DNA from 4 places in the Verrucosispora sp. WMMA2044 genome. Region 4 is predicted to be linked to each of the others. Evidence: riboswitches for the same ligand, from Rfam matches in the RefSeq annotation. Region 4 holds a riboswitch; each other region holds the start of a gene.
The links. A riboswitch is a leader RNA that binds a small molecule or an ion and turns the genes downstream of it on or off. The one in region 4 is predicted to bind cyclic di-AMP.
Positions count from the first base shown of each region.

Region 1: linked by a shared signal. The riboswitch ahead of O3597_RS22590 (hypothetical protein) and the one ahead of O3597_RS15990 (C39 family peptidase) in region 4 are both predicted to bind cyclic di-AMP.
Region 2: linked by a shared signal. The riboswitch ahead of O3597_RS04410 (hypothetical protein) and the one ahead of O3597_RS15990 (C39 family peptidase) in region 4 are both predicted to bind cyclic di-AMP.
Region 3: linked by a shared signal. The riboswitch ahead of O3597_RS24500 (NlpC/P60 family protein) and the one ahead of O3597_RS15990 (C39 family peptidase) in region 4 are both predicted to bind cyclic di-AMP.

Region 1 is NZ_CP114913.1:4,975,987-4,980,934, reverse strand. Features, by position in the region: gene O3597_RS22600 (helix-turn-helix domain-containing protein) at 1-211, opposite strand, end outside; gene O3597_RS22595 (carbonic anhydrase) at 411-1,109, shown strand; gene O3597_RS22590 (hypothetical protein) at 1,195-2,211, opposite strand; cyclic di-AMP (ydaO/yuaA leader) riboswitch at 2,215-2,346, opposite strand; gene O3597_RS22585 (YibE/F family protein) at 2,513-3,859, opposite strand; gene O3597_RS22580 (metal-sensitive transcriptional regulator) at 4,141-4,437, opposite strand; gene O3597_RS22575 (copper ion binding protein) at 4,550-4,759, shown strand; gene O3597_RS22570 (hypothetical protein) at 4,793-4,948, shown strand, end outside.
Region 2 is NZ_CP114913.1:954,761-959,708, forward strand. Features, by position in the region: gene O3597_RS04400 (5'/3'-nucleotidase SurE) at 1-282, opposite strand, end outside; gene O3597_RS04405 (PfkB family carbohydrate kinase) at 279-1,259, opposite strand; gene O3597_RS04410 (hypothetical protein) at 1,476-2,579, opposite strand; cyclic di-AMP (ydaO/yuaA leader) riboswitch at 2,584-2,715, opposite strand; gene O3597_RS04415 (cation diffusion facilitator family transporter) at 2,868-3,785, opposite strand; gene O3597_RS04420 (AAA family ATPase) at 3,866-4,948, opposite strand, start outside.
Region 3 is NZ_CP114913.1:5,373,534-5,378,481, reverse strand. Features, by position in the region: gene O3597_RS24510 ((Fe-S)-binding protein) at 1-592, shown strand, start outside; gene O3597_RS24505 (C40 family peptidase) at 861-1,856, shown strand; cyclic di-AMP (ydaO/yuaA leader) riboswitch at 2,049-2,183, shown strand; gene O3597_RS24500 (NlpC/P60 family protein) at 2,196-3,230, shown strand; gene dcd (dCTP deaminase) at 3,243-3,821, opposite strand; gene O3597_RS24490 (pyridoxamine 5'-phosphate oxidase family protein) at 3,899-4,435, shown strand; gene O3597_RS24485 (zinc metalloprotease) at 4,504-4,948, opposite strand, start outside.
Region 4 is NZ_CP114913.1:3,527,577-3,532,524, reverse strand. Features, by position in the region: gene O3597_RS16005 (acyltransferase) at 1-651, shown strand, start outside; gene O3597_RS16000 (hypothetical protein) at 763-1,275, shown strand; gene O3597_RS15995 (hypothetical protein) at 1,475-2,233, shown strand; cyclic di-AMP (ydaO/yuaA leader) riboswitch at 2,510-2,650, shown strand; gene O3597_RS15990 (C39 family peptidase) at 2,877-3,773, shown strand; gene O3597_RS15985 (DUF397 domain-containing protein) at 3,841-4,035, opposite strand; gene O3597_RS15980 (helix-turn-helix transcriptional regulator) at 4,032-4,844, opposite strand.

The DNA.
Region 1 (4,948 bases), 1.4 Mb from region 4:
GACCCACCCGGGTGCGATGCAGGTAGCCGCCGGCCTCCAGGTCGGCGACGATCGCCTGGGCGGCACGTTCCGTGACGCCGACCTCGGTCGCGACGTCCCGTAGCCGGGCGGTGGGGTTACGGGCGATGGCGAGCAGGACGTGCGCGTGGTTCGTGAGAAACGTCCAGTTTCGCGCGTTTCCCCGTCCGTCAGTGCTCGCCATGTCCGCCATCGTATGACCTGCCGTTCGGCTACCTCGGCTCGCGCCGTCGCCGACGCCGGCCCGGCCGAGCGCAAGCGTCGACTGATGCATGAAATACATATCACGTATAGCTTGACGTGCGTTAGGTCGCGTGTGACCGTGATGGCAGCCCGTGACCAGCGTCGGCCGGGATGACCAGGCATTCCTCCCAGAGACGAGGTGCAGCCGGATGAGTCGACCCGGAACGCTCGGTCCGCAACCCGGTCCGGACCGCGAGGTGCTCAGCGTGGATCATCCCGGTGCCCCGCAGCGGGCCCTCGCCGAACTGCTCGCCGGCAACCGTCGATTCGTCACCGACGCGCTGCGGCATCCCAACCAGAACGCCGGGCGTCGGGCCGCCGTCGCGACCGAGCAGCATCCCTTCGCGGTGATCGTCGGCTGTTCCGACTCCCGGCTCGCCGCCGAGATCATCTTCGATCGCGGGCTGGGCGACCTCTTCGTGGTCCGTACCGCCGGGCACACCGTCGGGCCGGAGGTGCTGGGCAGCGTGGAGTACGCGGTGGCCGTGCTGCGTACGCCGCTGGTGGTGGTGCTGGGCCACGACTCGTGCGGCGCCGTCCAGGCGGCCCGCGAGGCACTGGCCACCGACACCACGCCCCCCGGGCATCTGGGCGCCGTGGTCGACGCGGTGGTGCCGAGCCTGCGCCGAGCACAGGACGCCGGGGTGCACGAGCTGGACGAGATCGTCGACATCCACATCGCGCGTACCGTCGAGACGATGCTGGACTCCTCGGCGACCCTCGCGGCGGAGGTGGCCGCCGGGCGATGCGCGGTGGTCGGCATGTCCTACCGGCTGGCCGCCGGTGAGGTGCGGGCGGTGGCCGCGGAACCCGCCGAACTGACCGGCGCGATGGCGACCGCGCCCTGATCCGCGACCGACGACGACGTCCTGAACGACGAGGGCCGTCCCACCACGGTTGGTGGGACGGCCCTCGGCGCGTCGTGTCGGGCGATCAGAGCAGTGACACGTGCACGTGGTCGGTGTGGTTGGACGGTCCGCTGTAGGAACTCCAGCGCTCCGTCGCCGCGAACCAGATCTGCCGGTTCCAGATCACGTAGTAGACGCCCAGCCGGTCGGCGTTGCGGACCAGGAAGGCCGCCAGGTTGTTGCCGTAGATCCGGGTGTCGTTGTTGTGCCACGGGCTGAAGCCGCTGTTCTGCAACGACCAGTCGCAGGCCCGGCCCTTGGGGTGCTCGAACTTGTCACCCGGTCGGAAGCAGCCGACGAACCGGTTGAACCCGGCCCGCTTGACCTCCTTGTACATGTGCAGCGTCCGGGGCGTGATGCAGCCCGACGTGGTGGGGTCGTTCTGGCTGCACGACTCGGGCTTCCAGCCGCCGTCCGAGGACCGGTTCGGCCCGATCCGGGCCACCGGCGAGGTGGCGTCCACCAGTCCGCCGGTCAGGCCGACACCGCCGACCAGCCGGAGGGACTTCTCCGCCTCGCTCTTCTTGCGCGCCATGTCGTTGGTCAGCTTCTTCTGCTCGCGCACCTCGGCGTCGAGCGCGAGCTTGGCCTGCTCGGCACGGAGCTTGATCGCGTTGACCTCGCCCAGCTTCTTGTCGTTCACCAGGTTCAGCTCGTCAAGCGCGGAGGCCCGGTTGATGAACGAGTCCGGTGCGCTGCTCTGCAACAACATGGCGATCGCGCCGACCCGGCCGGTCCGGTAGGACTGGGTGGCGATCTGGGCGACCTGCGGGGAGAGCGCGTCCAGGTCGGCCTGAGCGGAGCGGACCTCGACCGCCAGTCGGAGCTGGCGCTTCTTGGACTTCTCCAGCTTGGCCTTGGCCTTGGAGTAGTCCCGGGTGGTCGCCTCGATCAGATCGTTGAGCATCGGCGGGTCGTCGTCGTGCTCCGCCGGTTTGGGGTCGTTCGGCGCGGCCGTGGCCGGCATCGGACCGGCGAACACGGCGAACGCGGCGAGCACGGCCACCACGGGTGTCAACCAGCGGCGTAGGGGTGCCGTCACTGTTTTCCCTTCCATCGACCGCCGACCGGGTTAGCTGACGGGTTCGGGACGGAAGTGGCCCCTACCGCTTTCGCGGATTCACCCCACCTACCTGGGTCCCCGGCTCGCCCGAGGGCGATTGGGCGGTGGCACCGCAGGCGCCGCTGCGCGCCTTCGGCGGTGACCGGCAGTGAGGTTACCCGACAGTCCATCTGTGCTTCTACGCCCCGAACCCGACGAGATGCGTCATTTCGTAATCGCTTTGAGTGACCAGCGACACGGTTTCGAGCCGCATCGGCAGGGGCGGTCACGTTGAGGAGTGTCACCATGTGGTGTCCGTGCTCCTGTCCGGGTCGGGCCACCCCGAGGGGGTGGCGGGGGACGTGTTGCGGGTGGGTGGGGTGCTCAGCGCGCGGAGCGCCTCGGCCCGGTCCGTCGCCGGCCGGGGGACCAGGGGGGTGGGTTCACCCGTGTGGGCGCCGGCCTCGCCGCGTCCGGCGGTCGTGACGACCGCCGCCAGCGCCGTGGTCAGCGGTACCGCGGCGATCAGCCCGAGCGTGGCCACCACGCTTCGGACGATCTCCGTGGTGAGGAACTCGCTGGTCAGGATCTGGCCCAGCGCGCGGGAGTCCGCGGTCAGCAGGAGCAGCAGTGGCAGCGAGGCGCCGGCGTACGCCAGCACGATGGTGTTCACCACCGAGGCGATGTGGGCCCGCCCGACCCGGGTGGCCGAGCGGTACAGCTCCCGACGGGAGAGGTTCGGGTTGGCGTGACGCAGCTCGTTGACCGCGGCGGCCTGGGTGACCGTGACGTCGTCGAGCACGCCCAGCGAGCCGATGATGATGCCGGCGAGCAGCAGGCCGTGCAGGTCGACGTCGGCGCGGAACATGGACAGGGTGGTGGCGTCCTCGCTGCCGAATCCGGTCAGGTGGGTGGCCCCGGTGGCGGCCAGCCCGAGCAGGCCGGTGAGGACCAGACTGGCGAGCGTGCCGAGTACGGCCACCGAGGTCTGCGCGGAGATGCCGTGGGTCAGGTACAGCACCACGAACATGATCAACGAGGCGCCGACGATGGCGACCGCGAGCGGCGGCCGGCCGGCGCTGATGCCGGGCAGCACGAAGGTCAGCAGGATCGCGAAGCTGGCCGCCAGGCCACCCAGCGCCGCCAGGCCCCGTAGCCGCCCGAAGGCGACGATGGCGGCGGCGAAGAGCACGGCCAGCCACACCAGCGGCTTGCCGCGCTGGTGTTCGGCGATGTTGTAGGTGCTGACCGACGGGTCCTCCGGGTCGATCAGCGAGACCAGGATGATGTCGTCGCCGACGTCGATGCGGGGTGCTCCCGGCCCGCTCGGGATGGGCGTCTGCACCTCCTGGCCGGCGTCCGGGCCGGTCTGCACCCGCACGGTGACCGTGCCGCAGGGGCCCGCCGCGGTCGTCGGTGTGCCCTCGGGCACCACCGGGTTGGGCGGGCAGGGCTCGCTCACCACCCGGGTGACCGTGCCGTGGTAGCGGGGGGTGTCGTCGGTGGCCTCGGGACGTGGGGCGTCCCGGGGCCAGAGCACGATCGCGGCGACCAGGGTGGCGAGGAAGAGGGGGACCACCGTCACGACGAGGATCCGCCGCACCCGGGGCGGGGTGGGCGGAGCGGAACGGGTGTGGTCGGCGCCCATTCAGTGTCTCCCAACGATTTCAGGGCTGAGTACGTGTCGATGGGCGAGACGGTTCACTGCCGCCGGACGACCGTGTCGAAGGGCAGCCCGAATGGCCGGAAGGTGGCGGGGTGGCTGCGTACCGTGAGCTGTGGAGGGGTTCGCGACGGCGGCGGGGGCAGGGGCGGGTGCCCGCCGGCGACCTCGGGCCGCGCGGCACGGATTTCGGCTGGCCATCGTGTGCGAATGGTAACCAGCCCGACCTCCCGACGCCGTTCGCGAGGGTATGTCGGCGGGTCGGGTCAGCCGCGCTTCATGAGCCGGCCCACGGCGGCCATCATCTCGGTCGCCATCTCGTCGGCGCGCCCCTCGGCGGCACCTTCGTGCATGCAGTGCCGGGCGTGCCCGTCGAGCAGACCGAGGGCGACCTTGTCCAGCGCGGCCTGGATGGCGGAGATCTGGGTGAGCACGTCGATGCAGTAGCGATCGTCGTCGACCATCTTCTCGATGCCGCGCACCTGGCCCTCCACGCGGCGCAGCCGGGCCAGGAGTTGGTCCTTGCTGGCGGTGTAACCACGGATCGGCGCGGGTGTGCTCATGCCGACAAGAATAGCCTACCCCCAGGGGGTATGGTACGGTCGATGTCGTAGATACCCCCTACGGGTATCGGGTGGTGCTCGGCCACCCTGGCGAGTTGGTGAGGAGAGTCGCATGGTCAGCACGACGTACCAGGTGCAGGGCATGACCTGCGGGCACTGCGTCAACGCGGTCAGCACCGAGATCGGTGCGATCGAGGGAGTCAGCGACGTCCAGGTGGACCTGGCCACCGGTCAGGTGATCGTCACCAGTGACCAACCGCTCTCCGGTGACGCGGTGCGTGCCGCGGTGGACGAGGCCGGATACGAGCTGGTCGGCGCCTGAGCCGGCCGGCAGGCGGAAACCGAGGAGTCGAGCATGAACACGGCGACGAGGCTGAGCGGTTTCGTGCTCGGCCTGGCGGCGGTCTTCGGCGCGGCGTACGGGGTGGGGCAGCTGGCCGGTCCGGTGAACGTGCTCGCCGCCGACCACGACAGCGAGGGTGCCGGTCACGGGGTTGACGTCCGCGCCGAG
Region 2 (4,948 bases), 2.6 Mb from region 4:
CGGCGGTCCGAAGGCACCGTGTACGGCGATGAGCGCGATGAACCCGGGTGAGCCACCGACGCCGAACGCCGGCACGCCGTCGAGTTCCGGCAGCGGATGCTCGCGGACCACCACCTGCCCGTCCTGCTCCACCGCGCTCATCGCGGCGCTGGTGCCGCTGGCCTCCTCCAACGGGGCGGCCACCACCACGTCCAGGCCCCGGTCGACGGCCGCCCGGGCCAGCGCCTGGATGCCCGGCGCGGCGATCCCGTCATCGTTGGTGATCAGGACCCGTAGCCTCACCGGCCACCCGCCCGTTGCGCCAGCTCGTCGGGGGTGGTCCGCTCCTGCGGACGGCTGCCCGCCGGTTCGAGTCGGACCCGGTCGACGAGGCCGTTGATCGAGTCGAGTCGGCCGGTGCCGAGGCCGTGCCGGGTGACGTTGAGTGCGCCGGCCGCCGCGCCGGTACGGATCGCCGTGCGCACATCGCCGCCCCGGGCCACCACGGCGGCGACCCCGGCGGTCATCGAGTCGCCCGCCCCGCGGGGGTCGGCCGCCTCCAGGCGCGGCATCCGCACCGTGAACACCTCGCCGTCGACGAGTGCCAACGCGGGCTTGTCGGCCCGGCTGACCACCACGTTCTCGGCACCGGAGGCGTGCAGGTCGTACATCGCGCGGGTGAGCTGTTCCTCGTCGTCGCCCTCGGCCCGCCCGTCGGCGATCAGCTCCTCGTGACTGACCTTGAGGAAGAAGACCCCGCTTTCCAGGACGGCCGTCAGGTGCTCGCCGCAGAGGTCCACCACCACCCGGCCGCCGTTGGCGCCGAGATCGGCGGCAAAACGCCGGTAGAGGTCGGCGGGGACCAGGGACGGATGGTTCGGGCCGCTCAACACGCTCACCGGCGCGCGCAGGCCCTCGCCGAGCGCGAGGTTGTACAGCTCGTCCAGCTCGTGCCGGCTCAACGGTTGGCCGATCACGTCGACGACCTCCCGACGGGTACCTTCGCGACGGTCGTGCACGTACCCGCCGGTGCCACCGGAGTCGCGGGCCACCACCTTGAGGTCGACCCCCTCGCTGACCAGCAACGGCTCCAGCACCTGCCCGACCTCGCCCCCGAGTGCCGCGCAGAGCACCACGTCGACGCCGAGGGACAGCACCATCCTGGCCTGCCACACCCCCTGCCCGCCCGGGTGCAGGTGCAGCTCCGGTGCGTCGCTCGGCTGGTCGATGGTGACGGTCAGCAGCGGGGTCGGCGCGAAGATCATGACGCGGCCGCTCATGAACGCACTCCGTGGTCCGTACCGTCGCCGGGCCTGGCGATTCGCTCGTCCATGGGCGTTCCTCCCGCTAGCGGACAAATACCGCTTACTGGTACGACGGTATCCAACGAGACGCGTCGACGCGCGCCGAAGGGACGGTGCCCGGCCGGCCGACGGAAAAACGCAACGCCGGGTGAACCGCTCGTGAAGAGCGGTTCACCCGGCGCGACGAGGAGGTCAGTACACCGACAGGTGAACGTGGTTGGTGTGGTCGCTGGACGGGTCACCGCGGGCACCGCTGTACGACTTCCAGCCGCTGCTGGGCAACCAGATCTGCCTGTACCAGATCACGTAGAGCACCGCGAGCCGGTCGGCGTTGTTGACGAAGTACGCCGCCAGGTTGTTGCCGTAGGTCCGGTCACCTCCGGTCGCGTCCCCGCCGAAGCCCTTCTTCTGGGCCGCGAAGTCGCAGGCCCGACCCTTCGGGTGCTCGCCCGAGCCGCCGGAGCGGTAGCAGGAGACGTACCGGGTGAAGCCAGCCGACTTGGCCTGCTTCAGCGCGTGCAGGGTGCGTGGGGTGATGCAGCCGTTGGCCGGGGTGGGGTCGTTGACGCTGCACGACTCCGAGGGCCACGACCCGTCGGAGTTACGCGGAGCGGGCTTGGCGGTGGGACTCGACCCGCCGCTACGCGACGGTGACCGGGCGGCCCGTTCGGCGGCCCTGGCCCGCTCGGCCGCCTCGTCCCGCTCGATGGCCACGGTCAACGCCCGCTCGGCCTGGTCCTTGCGCTTGGCCATCACGGCCACCTGCTTGCGCTGTTCCTGGATCTCCGCGTCCAGGGCCAGCTTGGTGGCGCTGACCTCGTCCCGGGCGGTCTGGAGTTCCCGCAGCGCACGGTCCTCATTGGCGGCCACCGCGTCCAGCGCCGCCGCCCGGTCCATGAAACCGGCCGGTGACCCGCTGTTGAGCAGCGCCGACGCGGCACCCAGCCGTCCGGTGCGGTACGCCTGCGCGGCGATCTCGGCGACCTTGGTACCGCGCTCGGCGACCTGGCTCTCGGTCGTCTTGAGCTGCTCGGCCAGCTTCTTCTGTCGCTTCACCGAGCGGTCGAGCGCCGTCTTGGCGTCGAGATAGCCCTTGCTGGCCGCCTCCAACTGGGCCCGTAGTGCCGGGGTGCCGCCCTCGTCGTCCACATCTCCCGGTGCCGCCGCGCGCAACGCCTGCGGTGCGGCGGTCGCTGGGGAGAAGGGAGCCAGCGCGACGCCGAGGGTGAGGGCGAGCGCGGCGGCGATCAGGGCCGCCGTACGGGCGGCCGGTCTTACCGTTGCCACTGCTGGCATGCACATGTCCTTCCGTCAGCCGCCGACCGGGTTAGCTGACGGGTTCGGGACGGAAGATCCCTACCGCTGGCGCGGATACACCCCAGGAACGTGGTTCCCCGGTTCGCCCTGGCGGGCGATTAGGCGGCGGCCGCCGCCGGCACCGGTGGGTGCCGCCTGGCGGTGGCCGGGTCAGAGCCTACCGGTGCGCACGTGACCGGTGCAGCTGCTGTTACTGCTGGTGTTCGGTTGTTGACTAGTAGACCAGAGCAAATCGGACAATAACCTACTTTTCTCCGATTGGCCTGGTCACCACCGCACCGACCCGCAACCCCCGGGGTCGGTACGCGGCTCGACCTGGAGGGTCGCGTGTTCGATCTGGAAGTCCTCGTGCAGCGCCGAGCGGGCCGCCGCCAGGACGGTGCCGACATCGGCGTCCGGACTGACGGTCAGGTGTGCGGAGGCGACCTCCATTCCGGAGGTCAACGTCCAGACGTGCAGGTCGTGGACGCCGGCCACGCCCGGTACCGCGGCCAGCCGGTCGTGCACCGCGGTGACCTGCAGGTGCTCCGGTGCGGCCTGGACCAGGATGCGTACCGCTGCCCGGCCCAGGCGCCAGGTGCGGGGCAGGATGAACACGGCGATCGCGACCGCCACCAGCGGATCGGCCCACCACCAGTCGGTCACGGCGATCAGCAGGGCGGCCGCGATCACGCCCAGCGAGCCCAGCAGGTCCGCCAGCACCTCCAGGTAGGCCCCCCGCAGGTTGATGCTCTCCCGCGCCCCCGGGCGCAACAGCGCGAACGCGGCGACGTTGGCGAGCAGGCCGAGCGCCGCCACCACCAGAACCGGGCCGGCGAGCACCTCGGGCGGATCCCCGAATCGACGTACCGCCTCGATCAGCACGTACACCGCGACGCCGGAGAGCAGTACGGCGTTGGCCAGGGCCGCGAGCACCTCCAGCCGGTAGAGCCCGAAGGTGCGTTGTGGGTCGGTGTCGGCCCGCCGGGTGGCGGCCACGGCCGCGAGGGCCATGCCGATGCCCAGCACATCGGTGAACATGTGCCCGGCGTCGGAGAGCAGGGCCAGCGAACCGGTCCGTAAAGCGGTGCCTGCCTCGATCAGCATCAGGGCGCTGAGCAGGGCGAACGCCGCCCACAGCCGGCCGGAGTGGCGGTGTGCGGCGGTTGAGACCGCAGCGTGGTGGTGGTCATGGCCGGCGCCCACCCAGACACCTTGCGTCGTCAGGCGGGCCGGGGACGGACCTATGCCAACATCGCTATGAGTGCAATCGTCGGCTCGCGATCTCAACCGGTCGCCTCGACGGTGGTCAACCGCTGGGTGGCCCGGGACAGCGCGACGTAGAGAGTACGGACACCGGCGCCGGGCTCCGCCCGGATCTCCGCCGGGGCGACCAGCACCACCCCGTCGTACTCCATGCCCTTGGCCTCCAGGCTGGTCACCACCTGCAACCGATCGCCGCCATGGGCTCCCAGCCAGGCCGCGACCTGGTCCCGTCGCGGCACCGGCGTGATCACCCCGACGGTGCCCTCCACCTCGCCGAGCAGGGCGCTGGCGGCCGTCACGACGGTGGTCTCCAACTCGGGCGCCGGCACCACGAGCCGCACCGGATCGATCCCGGTGGAGCGGACCGCGGTGGGCAGCGCGAGATCGGGGTACGCCCGCCGGATCTCGGCCGCCGCCACCGCGAAGATCTCGGCCGAGTTGCGGTAGTTCGTGGTGAGCGTGAAGCGGTGCCGACGACGGCGCCCCAGCGCCTGGTCGCGGGCCCGGGCCAACTCCTGCGGATCCCCCGTCCACGCGGTCTGCGCCGGGTCGCCCACCACCGTCCAGGACGCCAACCGGCCGCGCCGGCCCACCATCCGCCACTGCATCGGTGAGACGTCCTGGGACTCGTCGACCACCAGGTGGGCGTAGTCGCGGTAATCCTCGGGGCGCTCCCGGGCGGCCTGCCGGGCGGCCCGCTGCCGGTCGGCGAACGTGCTCAGCTCGCGTACCCCACCGGCCAACTGGAACGGGTCCCGCTTCCGGCGGGCAGCGCGCATCGGCTTGCCGAGCAGCGCGTCCAGCTCGTCCAGCAGCGCGACGTCGGCGACGGTCAGACCATCCGTGGCCAACCCCCGGTAGGCCGAGCCGAGCAGCCGGATCTCGGCGCCGGAGAGCAGTCCCGCGCCGTACCGGCGCAACCGCTGCGGATCGGCCAACCAGGCGAGCACGTGCCGCGGATGCAGCCGGGGCCACCACGCCTTCAGGAAGTCGCGGAAATCGGTCCGGTCGATCAGCTCGTCCTCGAAGGCGCGCTGCTCGGGCAACCCGGCGATGCCCAGCCGGCGGGCCTGCGCCCAGAGCGCGGCGAGCACGCCGTCGAA
Region 3 (4,948 bases), 1.8 Mb from region 4:
CGAGACCCTGAACGAGGCGTTCGAGGGCCGGGAGAAGGCCAAGCGCAAGATCGTGGCCACCTGCCCACACTGCTTCAACACCCTGGGCAACGAGTACGGCCAGCTGGGCGGCGAGTTCGAGGTGGTGCACCACACCCAGTTGCTGGCCCACCTGGTCGCCACCGGCAGGCTCACCCCGGTGCAGCCGGTCGACGGCGGGGTGACCTACCACGATCCCTGCTACCTCGGCCGGCACAACCGGGTCTTCACCCCGCCGCGTGAGGTGCTCGGCAGTGCGATCCAGGGCGAGTTGACCGAGATGCCCCGCAACAGCGAGCGCTCCTTCTGCTGCGGTGCGGGTGGTGCCCGCATGTGGATGGAGGAGCGCATCGGCAAGCGGATCAACGTGGACCGGGTCGAGGAGGCCATGTCCACCGGGGCGAGGACGGTCGCCGTCGGTTGTCCGTTCTGTTCGACGATGCTCACCGACGGGGTGAACGGCAAGGGTGCCGGAGAGCAGGTCGAGGTCATCGACGTGGCCAGCGTTCTGCTCCGCTCGGTCAAGCCCGAGCAGGTCGGCGGCGCCGAGGAGACCACGCCGGTGGCCGGCTGACCGGCCCGAACACACCGGGCGGGGCGGCACCCCTATCCAGTGCCGCCCCGCCCGGTTTTGTATTGGCGTACGTAACTATAACGAATCGGCCGACACCCTTTGTGTGCGTACCGTCGCGCAAAGGTGAATGAGCCGTTGGTCGCCTTGATTCCCCACCTACCGTTCCCTAATGTGGGGCACCGACCGCCATGGGTCGTCGGATCCCGCCACATACCTCTCGCGGGACGCCCGGTGGTCGGTTGCAAAGGAGACGCTGCCGGTGGCAACCATGCCCCTCCATCGTCGTGCGCCGGGACGATCCCGTCCGGGTGGCCTGCGTAGGGCCGCCCGCGGGCTGGTCGTCCTGGTCGCCGCCGCCGCGGTCGGTGCCGGCCTGCTCGCCGCCCCCGCGTACGCCGAGCCCTCGGTCGACGAGATCGAGGCCCAGATCGACAAGCAGTGGCAGAAGCTGGAACCCACCATCGAGCAGTACAACAAGGTGCGCTCCCAGCTGCGGGTCAACAAGCAGAAGTCGAAGAGCCTGGAGAAGAAGATCCAGCCGCTGGCCCTGGAGACCGAGCTGGCGATGAACCGGGTGGCCGATCTCGCCTCCCGGTACTACATCACCGGCCCGTCCAAGGAGATCGGTGTCGTCCTGCTCAATTCGAAGCCGAACGAGCTCGGCGAGCAGATGGCCTTTCTCGACCGGCTCGCCTCGCAGGAGCGCCGCGAGCTCGAAGGCGTCATGAAGATCCGCAAGAAGTACGACGACCAGAAGGCCAAGCTCGACGCCCTGATCGCCGACCAGGAGGCGAAGCAGAAGCAGCTGGCGGCCAAGAAGAAGCAGATCGACGCCGAGATCAAGCGGCTGGAGAAGTCGCTGCCGGTGACGACGGTGAAGACCACCAACTGCCCGACCATCAACGGTGTGGTCAGCGACGCCGCCCGCACGGCCATCCGGACCGCGTGCGCCCAGGTCGGCAAGCCGTACGTCTGGGGTGCCACCGGCCCGAACTCGTTCGACTGCTCGGGTCTGACCCAGTACGCGTACAAGGCCGCGGGGATCTACCTCACCCACTTCACCGGTGCCCAGTGGAACGAGGGCAAGGCCGTCTCCCGCGCCGATGCCCGTCCCGGCGATCTGGTCTTCTTCCGCAGCGACGTGAGCCACGTCGGGCTGTACCTCGGCAACAACCAGATGGTGCACGCGGCTCGCGCCGGCAAGCCGGTGAACGTCTCGCCCATCACGACCATGCCGGTCGCCGGTTTCCGCCGCCCCGGCTGAGCCGCCACCAGCGTCCGCTGAGCGGTCGCGTAGGAACGCCCGAGGGCCCCCGGTCAAGTCGACGGGGGCCCTCGCCGTTGTCGGGTATCAGCACCCACGGTAACGGTGCGGTTGTGTTGCGTATCGACGCCGATCGTCCCTACGCTGGGCAATCGTCGGCCGCTGGCAGGTCCGCCCAGCCCGGGCGGTAACGGTCCGACACCGCCGAATCGCTCGTCAGCGAGCCGGGGAACCAGGTACCCGGGGTGAATCCGTGACGGTCACGGTAGGGCGTCCCTTCCCGCCCGAACCCGTCAGCTAACCCGGTAGGCGGTAGCGGAAGAAGGAGTGCTGAGCCCGGTGGCAGACCATGCCCCGCGGCCACCGTCACTGCGGCCGGGGATGCCCGGCCGACCGACGGCGGCGCCGCGTTCCAGCTGGTACCGCTGCATTCTCGCCGGCCTGGCCGCGACCGCTGTGATGCTGGTCGGCGGCGCGACGCAGGCCCGGGCCGAGCCCACGGTCGCCGACATCGAGCGCCAGATCGACGAGGACTGGAATCGGCTCGAACCCGTCATCGAGCAGCACAACGCGACCCGGCAGGACCTGGCCGGCAAGCGGCGGGAGGCGGACGCGCTGGCCGCCCGGATGGCACCGCTGCAACGCCAGGTGGACGAGGCCATGGACCGGGTCGGCAAGCTCGCCGCCCGCGCGTACAAGGGCGAACAGGTCCGGGTCGTCAACACGCTGCTCGGCAGCCGGTCGCCGGGCGAGGTGGTCGAGCAGCTCGGGCTGCTCGACCGGTACGCCCGCGTGCAGCAGCAGGACGTGCGGCACGCGAGTGACCTGCGCGACGAACTCGCCGCCGCCAAGGCCGGCCTGGACCGCACGATCGGCGAGCTGACCCGTACCGAGGCTGATCTCGCCGAGCGGCGGCGACAGATCGACGCCGAGATCGACAGGTTGCAACGGCTCCGGCTGCGGGCGTACGGGAAGGGTGGTGGTGGGCCGCTACGGCCGGCGCCCTGCCCGGCCAGCTACCCGGGTGGTGCGGCCGGCGAGGCGGTGACCTTCGCCTGCGCCCAGATCGGCAAGCCGTACTCCTGGGGCGCCGAGGGGCCCGACGCGTACGACTGTTCCGGGCTGACGTTGGCCGCCTGGTCGCGGGCCGGTGTCGCACTGCCGCACAACGCGGCGAGACAGCGCCGGGTCACCGAGTCGGTCAGTCGCGGCGCGTTGCGCCCCGGCGACCTGGTCTTCTACTACCGGGACCTGCACCATGTCGGGATGTACGTCGGCGACGGCTGGGTGGTGCACGCCTCCCGGGCGGGTCAACCGGTCAAGATGAAGCGGCTGGACAGCAGCCCGGTGCACAGTTTCGGCCGGCCCGGCTGAGGATCTGCGGTGTCAGCGGGTGGGCCAGGTGCGCCAGCTCTGCCAGGCACGACTGGGCGTCGGGCCGCGCTGACCCTGATAGCGGGAGCCGTAGACGGCCGAGCCGTACGGATGCTCGGCCGGCGAGGAGAGCCGGAAGATGCAGAGCTGCCCGATCTTCATCCCCGGCCAGAGGGTGATCGGCAGGTTTGCCACGTTGGACAGTTCCAGGGTGACGTGACCGGAGAAGCCGGGGTCGATGAAGCCGGCGGTGGAGTGGGTGAGCAGGCCGAGCCGTCCCAGGCTGGACTTGCCTTCGAGGCGGCCGGCGAGCTGGTCGCCCAGCGAGATGACCTCGAGCGTGGAGGCGAGGACGAACTCGCCCGGGTGCAGCACGAACGCCTGGCCGTCGGGCACCTCGACCGCGGAGGTGAGGTCGTCCTGTCGGGTGGCCGGGTCGATGTGGGTGTAGAGGTGGTTGTTGAAGACCCGGAAGAGTTTGTCCAGACGTACGTCGATGCTGGAGGGCTGCACCAGGGTGGGCTCGAACGGTTCGAGCGCCAGGGTGCCCGCCTTGATCTCGGAGACCAGGTCGCGGTCGGAGAGCAGCATCGCCACACCATAGCTGCCGGTATGCGACACGCGTGCCGGACTACCCGCTTCGAACGTGTGTTCGATAGGATGTCGGCATGGCTTCCTGGTCCGAATTCGCCGCTGACGAGCCTCGACTCGCCGACGGGATCCGCCTTCTCATGCAGCAGTACGGCCCGGGCTTCGGCTACCTGGCCACGGTCCGCGCCGACGGCGGACCCCGGGTGCACCCGGTCTCTCCGGTGATCACCGACGACGGTCTCTACTGCTTCGTGATCGACTCACCGAAGCGGCGCGACCTGGAGCGCGACGGCCGTTACGCGCTGCACTCGTTCCCGCCGGAGGAGAGCGACGACGAGGCGTACGTCGCCGGGCGCGCCCGGCCCGTCACGGACGATGCCACCGTCGCCCGGCTGGCGTTCGCGGCGCGGGCCGCCCCGCACGCCGACTGGCGCCTGTTCGAGTTCACGGTCGACGTGGCGATGCTGGCCCGACGGGAGCAGTCGGTGGCTGGGCCGAGCGAGCTGGCGGCCCGTCCGGCGGTCCAGGTCTGGCTCGACCCGGCGGGCGCCACGCCCCAGGCCGCGCGCCCGGTGCCGGCCCACTCCGGGCGGCACCACAGCCGCGCCGCCTGACCCACACGCGCAGGTGCCGGCCCCGTTCGACGGAGCCGGCACCTGCGGTACGCGGTGCGGTGAACGCGCTATGCCGCGCGGTAGGAGTTCCAGGCGTTGATCATGCGGGTGGCCTGGCCCGGGGTGAACTGGTACATGCAGCCGTCGTACGAGTAGTCCATGAAGTTGGTGATCGGGTCCAGGCCCGAGCTTGAGCAGGTGTCCCGGCCGGTCGGGCAGCCGCTGGCCGGCGAGGCCTCGGCAGGGGTGTCCGACACCTGGTCACCGCTGCCGGAGCAGCCGCCCTGGAAGGTGTGGTACAGGTTCAGCCAGTGGCCGACCTCGTGGGTGCCGGTGTCACCCTGGTTGTAGTTGGTGGCGGTGCCGCCGGGCAGCGACTCGCTGAGCACGACCACGCCGTCCATCACGTTCAGGCTGCGCTGCGGGAAGGTCGCCCAGCCCAGCAGGTTGTTGCTGAGCGCGCCGAGGTAGATGTTGAGCGTCGCCTTGTTGCCCTGCCGCAGCTGGGTCTTC
Region 4 (4,948 bases):
GAACTCATGCTGCGCGGTCGCTGGCGGGGGCCACGACTGCCGCTGGCCAGTCTGATCTTCGTCGTGACCTGGGTGGCGGCCGCTCAGTGGATCCGGGCGGAATTCTGGGCGGCACTGCTGTCGGCGGCGTACGTCCTGGTGATCGCCGCGGCGGCCGACGCGGACGTGCACGGGCGGCGCTCACCGCTGCGCTCCCGACCGATGGTCTGGCTGGGTGAGGTCTCCTTCGCCTTCTACCTGGTGCACGTCTTCGTGATCATGACGATTCTGCGGGTGACCGGCGACTGGGGCACGGGCCTGCCCGGCTGGTGGGGCCCGGTCGCGGTGTTCGGCTTCCTGCTGCTCACCCTGGGACTGGCCGCGCTGTTGCACCGGTACGTGGAACAGCCGATGATGCGCCGCCTGGCCCCGTCCCGGCCGCCACGACCCGGCCGGCAGAACGGCGCGGCGCGGTCCGCGACGTCGGATGGCGGGTGGTCCACGACGCCGGGTGGCACGGCGCGAGCCACGGAGTCGAACGGTGCCCCGCGATCCGGGACGCCGGGCGGACCGGTCGTGGACGGGCTGCCGCGCCAGCGGGTGTCCGGTGGCAGCGACCCGGACCCCGCCACCGGCCCGGAGCAGGACCGCCCCGTCCATCAGGGACGGTAGGCGGCCGGCAGGCTGACCTGCGCGTATCGACGTACGTGGCCGACTCGCCGGACGGTACGACACGCCCGGGGACCGGTGTGTGCGGGCGGGCGGTGGCGGTAGCGTGACGAGGTGCCTCCCGCCGCGCCCGCCCGTCCGCTGTGGTGGTTGGCGCGCTGGGCCGCGCGGCTGCTGACCGGGCTCGCGGTCGCCGCCGCCTTCACCCTCGGCGCCTGGGCCCTGCCCGACCAGTCACCCGCCGCCGCATCGCCGGCCGCCGCCGTCGCACCGGACCTGGCCCGCGAAGTCGCCGCACCCCTCGACCTGGCCGGTCTCGACCTGGTGACCGGCCTCGACCCGGTCGGCCTGGCGACGCCGACCGTGCGCGGTGCCGGTGGCGCCGACCTGGCCGGGGTGTCCGCGTCGTCCACCGGACCGCGCGCTGCTGACGCGGCGGAGGCGACCGGGTCGCCGATCGCGCGGGACGCCGGTGACTTCGCCGGGTCCGGGATTCCCGCGATGCCACCGGCGGCCGGTGGCCAGCCCGGGCTGACGGCGCTCGACAGCGGCACCGCCGGCGTCACGCGGGGGTCGCCGGCTCGGGTGACGGGTGTCCGAGTCGCCCGCGCCCCACCGCACGCCTGATCCTGGCGACCCTTTCCGCGCCTCCAGACCGCGCCCGGCCGCGCCTCGGCGCCGAGCACGGCCAGCCCGTCGCCGCCGGTCGCGCCGTCGATGCTCGCCATGACCGGCGGCACCGCCCGCCAACCCGGCAACCGCGCCGCAACGCCATCCGCTGCCGGTACGACCACCGACGCCGTACCGATGTCTTTGAGGTGCCGACATGGAGAAGACCGTTCTCTACCAGTTCCTGATCGAGGTGCCACGCGCCGCCGCCATCTGGTCGGTTCTGCTGGTGCTCGCGCTGGGCGTACTCACCGTGCTGGTCGCCCGCCCGGAGCCGGCCGGGCCGGTGGAGAAGACCACCGACCAGGATGCGGTCCGCGCCGCGACCGAGGAGGCCGACCTGCGCCGATACGCCGGGGAGGTGGCGGTCGCGGCAGCCGGTGCCGGGCAGAACGCCGAGCGACGGCGTACGGCGTGGCGGGTGGCCCAGGCGGAGCTGGACCGCGCCTGGGCCGCGTACGACCAGGCGGAGGCCGCCGCCCGTCGGCTGGCCGGCGTCACCGGGCTGTCGGCCCCGCGCACCCCGCGCACCCCGGCCGAGTACGCGGCTCGGGAACGCTGGCTGCACCGGGCCGCGATGGCTGCCCACTGGCGCGGTGACCTGACCGCCCGACAGCTCACCGACGTGCTGGCGCACCGGTCCGGTTGGGACCCCCGACGTCACCCGGCCGAGCAGGAGGCGGTCCTCGCCCGGGTGGTGCGCGACAACCGTCTGGCCGCCTATCGATCGGCCGCCGAGCGGGAGCGTGACCTGTGGCGGGCGGCGGAACTGGCCACCGAGGCGGCCCGCAGCCTCTCCGCCGAGGCGTACGCGGCCGCCGAGCGGCTCCGACCGACCCGACCGCCCGTCTCCGGTCGAGCCACCGCCGGGCGGCCCGACCTGGTCCCGCGCTGGCGTCCGGCTCGGCTCGGCTGAAATTCCGTGAGCTGGGTCACATTGCTCGAAATTCGGTCACTGTTCGTAGGTGAGGCGATTACCGCAGTAATCCCCGGCGAGATTTTCCCCTGCCGTCCGGTTGTCACCCGAAGGCGCCCGGGATGCCGTCGGTCCCATTGAGTGACGCCAGTTCCCGGTTACCCGAAAATTGCCTGGCTCGATCATGTTTAAGCAGGTCAGAGCGGGTTGGCTTCGAGGTGACCGGCCAGTAGTGTCAGCGCGTCCGGTGCGGTAACCGATCGCAGGAAGCGACGCCGTACCGACCCGCTCAATCGTGAACTCACGAACCGGGGACCCACTGCACCACTGGGGTGAATCCGCGAGCCTCGGCCCGCGGTAGGGCGACTTCCCGCCCGAATCCGTCAGCTAACCCGGTCGGCGGTGACGGAAGGAGTACCAACCCTCGTGCAGTCCGATGTGATTCCCCCGTTCCCCCGCCTCCACGGCACCGCGGTGCCCGTGCTCGCCGGCCCGACCGCCGCGAGCTGACCCCGGTCATCGCCACCGCCCGGGTTCTTCCGGGCGTACCCCTTGAACGGCCTGTCCCGCTCGCCCGGGCGGTCGTCGGCGTCCCGTTGCCGACCCGACCGCCGGAGCCGGTGTGCCGTTCTCCCCTCAGCCCGTGGAGGAATCCGTGAAGCACACCCTTTCCCGCCGGCTCCGCCGGCTGGTCAGCGAACGCCCCTATCAGCTCGTTGCCGGATCCGCCGTGGCCCTCGTCCTGGCCACCGGCACCGGAGCCGCCCTCGCCGGCACCGGGAACACCCCGGCCCCCGCGCAGGCCACCACCGCCGCCGAACTGTCCGGCGACACGGTGGCCGCGCCGAGCCAGGCGGAGGTCGCGCCGTCGACCGCCGCACCGAGCAGCGCCGCACCGAGCAGCGCCGCGCCGAGCAGCGCCGCGCCGGCCAGCCCGGCACCGGCAAGCGCCACCGCCTCGCCGTCGCCGAAGCCCAGCTCGGCCACCCCGGACCCGGATCTGACCAGCAAGAAGGCGGCACCGAAGCCGCCCGCCTCGAAGGTCCTGGCGTACGACCACCAGGCCCAGATCAACGGCTACTACTGCGGTCCCGCCGCGGTGCGTAACGCGCTGAGCGCCGCCGGTGTCGCGCGCAGCCAGGACGCCCTGGCCAGCCAGCTCGGCACCACGTTCGCGGGCACCAACTCGGCCGAGGACACCACCCGCGTCCTCAACGCCGTCGTCAAGGGCGACCCGTACGAGACCACGATGATCCGTGGCGGTGCGGCCAGCCCGGCCCAGATGGACCAGCTCCAGGCGGACGTCGTCACCGCCGTCAGCGACGGGCGGGGCGTCGTGGTGAACGTCGCCGGCACCGTCACCGACACCGACGGCCGCTGGCACTCCTTCCCCGGCGGGCACTACATCGCCGTGGTCGGCTACAAGGACTCCGGGCGGCTGGTGAAGATCGCCGACTCGGCGGACGCCTCGTACCCGTCGTACTGGCTCAGCACCATCGACCTGGCCAACTGGGCCGCCACCCGCGGCTACTCGGCCTGATCGCACCGGTCCCGCTGCACACCCGGAAGCCCTCGGCCCGCCGGCCGAGGGCTTCCGGGTACGTACGTCAGGCGTGCGGGCCGTGCTGCTTCGCCTGGCCGACGAAGCTCGCCCAGGCCGCCGGGGTGAAGGCCAGCGTGCCGCCGTCGCGATCCTTGGTGTCGCGGACCAGCACGATGCCCGTCAGGTTGTCGGCGACCTCCACACAGTCGCCGCCGCCGGCGCCGCTGCGGGTGGACTTGCGCCAGGTCGCGCCGTTCAGATCCACGGCTTCACCACATCCTTCATCAGCTCGATCGACTGGCGGCCGGACAGTGCCTCGTTGCGCACCGTCTCCCACCGGGACAGCAGGGCGGTCAGGTCGTCGTCCTTGTCGGCGAGAACGCCGCCAAGTTGAGTTTCGAGATTAGCCACCCAGCCGCCGTCCGCGCCCCTCGCCAGGGTGAAGGGGCCGGTCAGTCCGATGTGCATGCCGACGCCGGTGGGCACCAGGTGCACGCTGATGTTGGGCCGGGTGGCCAGCTCCATGAGGTGGTGCACCTGCTCGACCAGCACGTCCTTCAGCTCCTCGTCGACCCGCCGCAGCACCACCTCGTCGATCACCGCGACGAGTTGCGGCGGGTCGTCCTGCTCCAGCACCGCCTGCCGGGCCATCCGGTTGGCCAGCCGACGCTCCACCCCCGCCTCGGTCAGCGCGGCGTCGGTCCGGATCACCGCGCGGGCGTAGCGCTCGGTCTGGAGCAGGCCCGGCACCAGCGTCGGCTGGTAACAGCGGAGCTGCCGGGCGTTGCGCTCGGCCTCCAGGTAGGGCAGGAACCACGAGGGTTGGCGCAGCACCTCCGCCGTGCGCAGCAACTCCTCGAACATGCCCCCGGTCTGAAGCACCTCGTCGGCCCGCTTCGCGTACGGCCGGTCGAGGGGACGGGTGCCCACCTCCACAGCGGACACCAGCGACGCCGAGTAGTTCGTCCGCCGACCGAATTCCTCCTGGTTCATGCCGGCCGCGGCTCGCAGCCGGCGGAGCTGCGTACGGATCAACTCGTGCAGGTCGGAAGGCTGCTCGCGTTCCATGTCCCCTCCACCGGGTCTACGTAGATCGCCAAGGGGCCGCCAGGGGCCGGTTCGGGGCACCCGGAACCCACCGTGGCCAGCGTCGATGCCTTCCGACAGTAGCG